2 regions of the Allobosea sp. CCNWLY174 genome follow, and region 1 is predicted to be linked to the other one. Evidence: riboswitches for the same ligand, from Rfam matches in the RefSeq annotation. Region 1 holds a riboswitch; the other holds the start of a gene.
The links. A riboswitch is a leader RNA that binds a small molecule or an ion and turns the genes downstream of it on or off. The one in region 1 is predicted to bind thiamine pyrophosphate.

Region 2: linked by a shared signal. The riboswitch ahead of V7S63_RS16660 (ABC transporter permease) and the one ahead of thiC (phosphomethylpyrimidine synthase ThiC) in region 1 are both predicted to bind thiamine pyrophosphate.

The regions. Positions count from the first base shown of each region.
Region 1 covers NZ_JBBBBQ010000006.1:128,754-132,627, reverse strand. The annotation lists gene thiO (glycine oxidase ThiO) at 1-625, opposite strand, end outside; gene thiC (phosphomethylpyrimidine synthase ThiC) at 631-2,508, opposite strand; TPP riboswitch at 2,587-2,691, opposite strand; gene V7S63_RS18450 (hypothetical protein) at 2,796-2,996, opposite strand; gene V7S63_RS18445 (hypothetical protein) at 3,066-3,314, opposite strand; gene V7S63_RS18440 (OmpA family protein) at 3,477-3,874, opposite strand, start outside.
Region 2 covers NZ_JBBBBQ010000005.1:105,760-109,633, reverse strand. The annotation lists gene V7S63_RS16670 (MFS transporter) at 1-222, opposite strand, end outside; gene V7S63_RS16665 (ABC transporter substrate-binding protein) at 401-1,360, opposite strand; gene V7S63_RS16660 (ABC transporter permease) at 1,404-2,147, opposite strand; TPP riboswitch at 2,249-2,345, opposite strand; gene V7S63_RS16655 (TenA family protein) at 2,405-3,052, opposite strand; gene V7S63_RS16650 (hypothetical protein) at 3,111-3,874, opposite strand, start outside.

The DNA.
Region 1 (3,874 bases):
CCGGACGGCTCAGCCTGATCTCGTCGGTGCGCAGCACCAGCATCTCGCCGCGGACGCCGCGCAATGCGCCCAGACGGTCGCGTGCCGTGAGGCCACGGCAATCGATGATGCGGTCGGCATCGAGTTCCGTCTCGTCTGCCTCGACGCCGTAGTGGAATGGCACGCCGGCCGCCTGCAGCGCCTCGACTAGAGCCGCCATCGCGCGGCGCGGATCGAGATGAGCCTCCTGCGCGAAAAACAGGCCCTGCCGGAAGCGGCCGGCGAGATCGGGCTCCAGCGCAGCGACGCCCTCGGCGTCGAGCCGTTCGTATCCGGATGTCCGAGCCGCGAAACGCGTCAGCTCGCCGGCATCGCGGGCAGGAGCGAGCACGAGCGTGCCTTGGGCGAGCGTGCCGGCGTAATGGCGCGGCCACCAGTCGAGCGCCTGCCGGCCCAAAGTGACGACAGCCTCTTCGGCGCTCTCGCGCTCGCACCAGGGTGCCAGCATGCCGCCGGCTGCCCAGGAGCAGGCCTGCTCGCCGAGCGCAGCACCGCGTTCGAACACGTCGACCGCGATGCCCCGCTTGGCCAGCTCAAGCGCCGTCACGAGGCCCGCCACGCCAGCCCCGATCACAGCGACGCGCATGGTTTCTACTCCGCCGCCGGCAGATAGAGATTGCCGCCCTGCTTCAGGAACTCCTGCGACTTTTCCGCCATTCCTTGAGTGGCCATCGCTTCGAGCGCCGCGCGCTCATTGTCGCCCATGGCCTGCACCTCGGCGCGCAGATCCTGGGTGATCTTCATCGAGCAGAATTTCGGGCCGCACATCGAGCAGAAATGCGCGACCTTGTGGGCGTCCTTCGGCAGCGTCTCGTCATGGAAGGCGCGGGCCGTGTCGGGATCGAGCGCCAGGTTGAACTGGTCCTCCCAGCGGAAGTCGAAGCGGGCACGCGAGAGCGCGTCGTCCCTGAGCTTGGCCGCCGGATGGCCCTTGGCGAGGTCGGCGGCATGGGCGGCGATCCGATAGGTGATGACGCCGGTCTTGACGTCGTCGCGATCGGGCAGGCCGAGATGCTCCTTCGGCGTGACATAGCAAAGCATGGCGCAGCCGAACCAGCCGATCATCGCCGCGCCGATGCCCGACGTGATGTGGTCGTAGCCCGGCGCGATGTCGGTGGTCAGCGGTCCGAGCGTATAGAACGGCGCTTCGCCGCATTCGCGCAACTGCTTGTCCATGTTCTCCTTGATCTTGTGCATCGGCACATGGCCGGGGCCCTCGATCATCACCTGGCAGCCCTTGTCCCAGGCGACCTTGGTGAGCTCGCCCAGCGTCTCCAGCTCGGCGAACTGGGCGCGGTCGTTGGCGTCGGCGATCGAGCCGGGGCGCAGGCCGTCGCCGAGCGAGAAGGAGACGTCGTAGCGCCGCATGATCTCGCAGATCTCGTCGAAGCGCTCGTAGAGGAAGCTCTCCTTGTGATGCGCCAGGCACCAGCGCGCCATGATCGAGCCGCCGCGCGAGACGATGCCGGTGACGCGGCTGGCAGTCAGCGGCACATAGGGCAGCCTGACGCCGGCATGGATGGTGAAATAGTCGACGCCCTGCTCGGCCTGCTCGATCAGCGTGTCCTTGAACACCTCCCAGTCGAGCTTGATCGGATCGCCGCCGACCTTCTCCAGCGCCTGGTAGATCGGCACGGTGCCGATCGGGACCGGCGAGTTTCTGAGTATCCAGGAGCGGATGTTGTGGATGTTGCGCCCCGTGGAGAGATCCATGACCGTGTCGGCGCCCCAGCGGATCGCCCAGACCAGCTTCTCGACCTCCTCGGCGGCGCCCGAGGTCACGGCCGAGTTGCCGATATTGGCGTTGATCTTGACCAGGAAATTGCGGCCGATCGCCATCGGCTCCAGTTCGGGGTGGTTGATGTTGGCGGGGATGATGGCGCGGCCGCGGGCGATCTCGTCGCGGACGAATTCCGGCGTGACGAATTCCGGGACCGAGGCGCCGAAGCTCTCGCCGTCGGCATGGCGCTCGCGGGCACCGTCCAGCATGGCGGCGCGACCGAGATTCTCGCGATGGGCGACGTAGATCATCTCGGGGGTGACGATGCCGGCTTTGGCGAACTCGTACTGGGTCGCCATCTGGCCGGACCTGGCCTCGAGGATCGGGCGCTGCGCCGGGCAGGCGGGAACGAGCTGCTCGGCCGAGATATTGCCGTTGTCGGCGGCAGTGACGGCGCGGCCGGGCACCGTCTCGAAGCCGCGCGCATCGAGCCAGGCGCGGCGCGGCTGCACCAGGCCGGCGTTGAGGTCGATCTTCGCATCGGTCTCGGTATAGGGGCCTGAGGGGTCGTAGATGCGCACCGGCGGCTCGGCGTCGGTGGTCAGCACGACCTCGCGGAAGGGCACGCGCATGTCGGGATGCTCGGGCGCGGCGACATAGATCTTGCGCGAGCCGATGATCGGGCCGGTGGTCACCGTCTGCGGTGCGGCCTTGACGCTGTTCTTCTGGGGTTTGGTGTGGGCGTTCATCTTTAGGATCTCCTCCCTCTCAGGTTCAGGAGATCCGGGGCGTCTGACGGTCCAGTCGCTGTCTGCGGATGCACTTGTGGCGCAGCCGCGTTCCAGTCCCTCCGCCGGTATGACCCGGATCAGGTTCGATGGGTTCGGCTGTCAGGCCATCTCAGCTCTTGTCGAGCACCCCTCGGAACGAGGCGGAGGTTAGAACCGTCGTGACCTCGGCGCAACCGGCAAAGGAGCACGATCAAACGCCGCGCTGCCATGCGCAGGAGACAACACAGCTGGCGGGATCGAAAAAATCAGGCGGTGATGTCGAGATTGCCGCCCTGGCCGGCAGGGAGCATCGCCTGCTGCTGCTCGGAGGCCTGCTGCAACATGGCGACCAGCGCCTGGTCGGAATCGGCGTTCTGCTTGACCATTTCCAGCTGCAGCGCCTGCTGCGTCGCAGCCGACTTCATGCTGATCAGGCTCTGGGCGATCGCGACCGACATCTCGCTCATGGGCATGGCTCCTCGTCGCGGACCATAGGCGGCGAGCCTTACCCGAATCTAAACCCGAAGCGGCGAGCTCTAACGAGTCGGTGCGATGATCGACGGCACCGGCTTCGGCATCGGAATCTCGCGGTTCGGTTCCGGCGGGCCGGAACGATCGCGTGCAAGCTGTTGCCGCTCGCGCCGCGCCTCGACGCGATCGGAGCGCGGCTCGAGCTTCTGAACCTCGCCCGCATTCGGCGACATCGGCACGCCCGGTGCGCGCTGACGCTGCGTCTCCGACGGAACGGACTGAGCGGCAGCGGCTTCCGCCGCCAGCAGCCCCATGGCGAGCAATCCGAGCAGAATCCATGAGTTCTTGCGCATGGCATTCCTCCAGTCAGGCAGGCGCGAGGCGAGCCCGCCTGCGGGAGGAACCGGAGCGACGTGGGGATTGTTCCGGGTTGCCGATCACAAAAGCCGGAGCGGCCGGAGCCGCCCCGGCCTGCGTCACTGCTGGTTCTGTCCAGTGAGCAGCGGCGTGATCCGGCGCAGCGTCACGCGCCGGTTTTCGCGGGAATCACCCTGTGTCTGGATCTTCAGATACTGCTCGCCATAGCCCTGCGTCGTCAGGTTCTCGGCCGGGATGCCGAAATCGCGGGTCAGTATCTCGGCGACGGATTGCGCCCGCCGATCCGACAGCGAGAGGTTGTCGACATCGGAGCCGACCGCGTCGGTATGGCCCTCGACCAGGAAGACCTCGTTGGGCGCGCGCTCGACCGCCTGGCGTACCGCGTCGGCGATAACCCGCAGGCGCCCGGCCTGGTCAGGTGTGACCGTCCAGGAGCCGGAGTCGAAGTTGATCGTATCGATGTCGACGCTGCGCATATGGGCGCGCAGGTCGGGCG
Region 2 (3,874 bases), on a different contig from region 1:
GTAATGGCCGACGACCGGCTGCAGCAGCGAGGCGGTGATCTGGAAGGTCAGCGTGATCAGGCCGATCTGGCCGAAATCGAGCGCGTAGGCCGTTTTGATGATCGGGTAGATCGCCGGGATCAGCGACTGGATCATGTCGTTGAGCAGATGCGTCGCGCTGAGCACGAAGAGCACCGGCAGGTCGGCGCGGCGGGTCTGGGCGATCGGCTGGCTGACGTTCATGCGGATGATCGATCCGGGCGCAAGCTTGGATGGCGGGCGAGGGCCGCCCGATAGCTGCAAAGCCGGCTCATACCACCGCGTTCGGCTGAAAACCCAGAGCCCACAGCACAGGTCCGCCCTGATGTGGACGCGGGATCGGGCGCGGCGGCGGTCGAGGGCCGCCGCCGCGATCCGCCCGCTATTTCACTTCGCCGGCGATCTCGGCGAGCGCCGGGGCCTTCTGGATCAGGCCACGCTCGACAAGGAAGGCGCCGAAGCGCTCATAGCGGCCCTGGTCGAGGGCGCGCGGGCGCTTGGCGAAGCGCGGTAGCGTGTCTGTCCAGGCCTGGCGGTTGAGAGCGTCGTCGAGGTCGGGATGGGCGGCGACGAAGAGCTTCCAGGCCTCCTGCGGGTGGTTGGTCAGATAGAGCGCCGCTTTCTCGATCGCGTCGAGGAAACGGGGCAGGCGGCTGTCACCGACGGCGTCGCGGCGGGTGATCAGGATCAATTCGTCATAGGCGGGAACGCCGTGCTCCTCCGGATAGAAGGCGGTGCCGGGATGGCCTTCGAGCTTCATCTGGGTCAGCTCGAAATTGCGGTAGCCGCCGATGGTGGCGTCGACCTTGCCGCCGATCAGCGCGGCCGAGAGTGCGAAGTTGACGTTGACCAGCTTGACGTCGTCGAGCTTGAGGCCGGCCTTGGCCAGCATCTGGCCGAGCAGGGTGGTCTCGGTGCCGGAGACGGCATAGCCGACCGTCTTGCCCTTGAGATCGGCGAGGCTCTTGATCGGGCCATCGGCCTTGACGATGACGCTGTTGAGCGGCGTCTCGACCAATGTACCGACGCGGACGATCGGGATGCCGGCGGCGTGGTCGAGATAGAGATTAGGCTGATAGTGGACGCCGATATCGGCCTGGCCGGCGGCGACGAGGCGCGGCACGGCCGAGGGGTCGGATGGCGGCACCATCGTGACCTCGAGCCCGGCCTCCTTGAACAGCCCAAGCTTGTCGGCGACGACCAGCGGCGCGTGGTCCGGATTGACGAACCATTCGAGCATCACGGTGAGCTCATCGGCGGCGCGGGCCGGGCTGGCGAGGCCGGCGGCCAAAGCGAGGCCGGTGGCGAGCAGAGCGCGTCGGGTGAGGGCGCGGAGGGTCATCGGGCGAAATCCTTCTGCGAGATCGGCTTGAAACGAGGCGGCGTCACGGCTCGCTCGCCCAGGGAATGAGGCGCGGGCCGAGCGCATCGACGAGATGGCGCAGGACGAGGCTGAGCACGGCGAGCACGGTCATCGCGGCGAAGACCGTGTCGGTCTGCATGCGGGCATTGGCCTGGACCATGACGAAGCCGAGCCCGGCCGAGGCACCGACCCATTCGCCGATCACCGCGCCGAGCGGCGCGAGCGGGGCCGCGACCCTGAGGCCGGTGAGCAGGCTCGGCATCGCCAGCGGCAGGCGGACATAGCGCAGCGTCTGCCAGTGCGTCGCCGTGGTCAGCGCCGTGGCGTCGATCAGTTCGGGGTCGGTCCGGCGCAGGCCGTCGGTGAAGGCGGAGGCGACGGGAAAGAAGATGATGATCGTCGCCATGATCACCTTCGAGCCCATGCCGAAGCCGAACCAGACGACCAGCAGCGGCGCGATGACGAAGACCGGGAAGGATTGCAGCACGAGCAGGATCGGCCAGAGCAGGCGCCCGAGCCGCGGCAGCGCCACGATCGCTAGCCCCGTCAGCGCGCCGAACGCCGAGCCGAGCACGAAGCCGAGCGCCATCTCGGCGATGGTCGTTAGGCTATGGCCGAAGAGGAAGCCGGGCTGGCGCTGGAAAGCCAGGGCGACATCGAGCGGCGAGGGCAGGATGTAGCGCGGTGGCTGGAACAGCCAGATCGCACTTTGCCAGACGAGTAGCAGGACGAGAACCGTGCGCAAGGCAGGGGCGAGCGCGGCCATCACCGGTTTCGCGCCGGGAGCCGGCCTTCGCTCTGTCGCGTCCTGCGTCGTCAAAATCCGCCTTTCCGGTGGAAGGCGGGCGCGGGGAGAAGCGCTTGCAAGGGCTGCCCCGAGCGACTCCCTCCGCCAGCATGATCTGGTTCAGGTTCGAAGGGTGCTTCTCAGCCCGCCTTGCGGCGAACGCCCCCGTCTCTCGACCGTCCTTGTGACAGAGCGGCCGGCGGCTGTCACGCCTGTCTCAGAACAGCCGGTGCGGGTCAGGCTTTGCCGTCATAGGCCGAATCGAAGAACGCCTTCTCCAGCGCGACCGCGCGCAGGAAGAAGTCCCGGCTCGTTTCCGCCTCGCTTGGGCCAACGCGATCGAGCTCGCTCCGCAGGAAGCCGACGAAGTCGCGGAAGTCGGGATTGTCGTGCAGGGTGATCCATTCGGCATGAATGAAGCTCGCCGGCAGCGGCTGCGAGGCCTGCTGCGCCCAGTCGAGATAGAGCCATTCGGCGACGACCAGCACGGAGAGGGCGGCGGCGTAGGAGCGCGTCGCGGCGGCCTCGCGCATGATCGCCTTGAAGCCGGCGGTCGCCTTGCTGTCCGGCGGAGCCGTGCGATCCTGCTCGCTCACGCCGAGCGCCTCGAAGGAGCGCAGGAAATAGGTATTCTCCTCGCCGCTGACCATGCCGATGAAGCGGCCGAAGCGGATGCGGGCCTCGAAGCTGTCGGCGCTGGCGAGCGCGCCGCCGAGCAGGGTCAGGAAGCTGTCGATGAAGCGGTGATCCTGCACGAGATAACGGATCATGACCGCGTCGGAGACCGAGCCGTCCAGCAATTCGCGCACGAAGCGATGGCCGACGGATTGCGACCAGGCCGGCTGGCTGGCCTGGCGCAGGGTCTCGGTGAAACGTTCGGTCATGAGCTTGGCCTTTCGCTAATCGGGATTTCCCTATCAGCGTCGCCGCTACTACCGCACGCTATTTCAGCCGCGCCGCGACGATCTTGGCGAGCTCGCCGACGCGCTGCTTCGCCTGATCATGCAAAGCCTGGTCGCGCTCGCCGCCGGAGACGCGGACCTCGACCGTCGTCAGGCCCTTGCGGATATGGATGCGGTTCATGATGTCGAGCGCCGCCTCGTCGCCCAGGCCCGCAACCGGCGTCTTCGCCTCGGACACCTTGATCGCGCTCTGGAACCAGCGCTTCGAGAGATCCTCGTTGGCGGCGACATTGCGGACGCTGACCTGGATCTGGTTGAGCTCGATCGTACGCTTGCCGTCCTTCTCGACGGTGCGCTTGGCGTCGAACTGGCAGCCGATCGGGTTCGGCAGCGCTTCCTGCCGGTTCTCGCGGCTCTCATGGGTGATCTTGCCCATCAGCTTGCGGGCATCGCCGATGGTCATGCCGGGGAAGGTGGCCTTGATCTCCTCGGGCGTCAGCAGCGCGCAGGCATCCGGCCACTGCTCGACCGGGGCGACGGAAGAGGGGCGGGTGTCCGCCGGCACGGTCACGGCACTGTTCGTCGCCACCTGCTGGGTCGTGTCGACCATGCCGGTGCCGCCCTGCCAGCGTGCAGCGGCCTGCTTCGCCAAAGCGAGCGCGTTCGGCGCGGTCTGCTCGGAATAGAGGTCGACCGAGACAGCGTAGATCAGGTCGTCCTTGCGGGCGCGGATCACCACGCTCGAGGAGTTGGTTTCCTGGAAAGCCTCGTCGCCGATGCCGCTCACCGGCTCGAGCTTGAGCG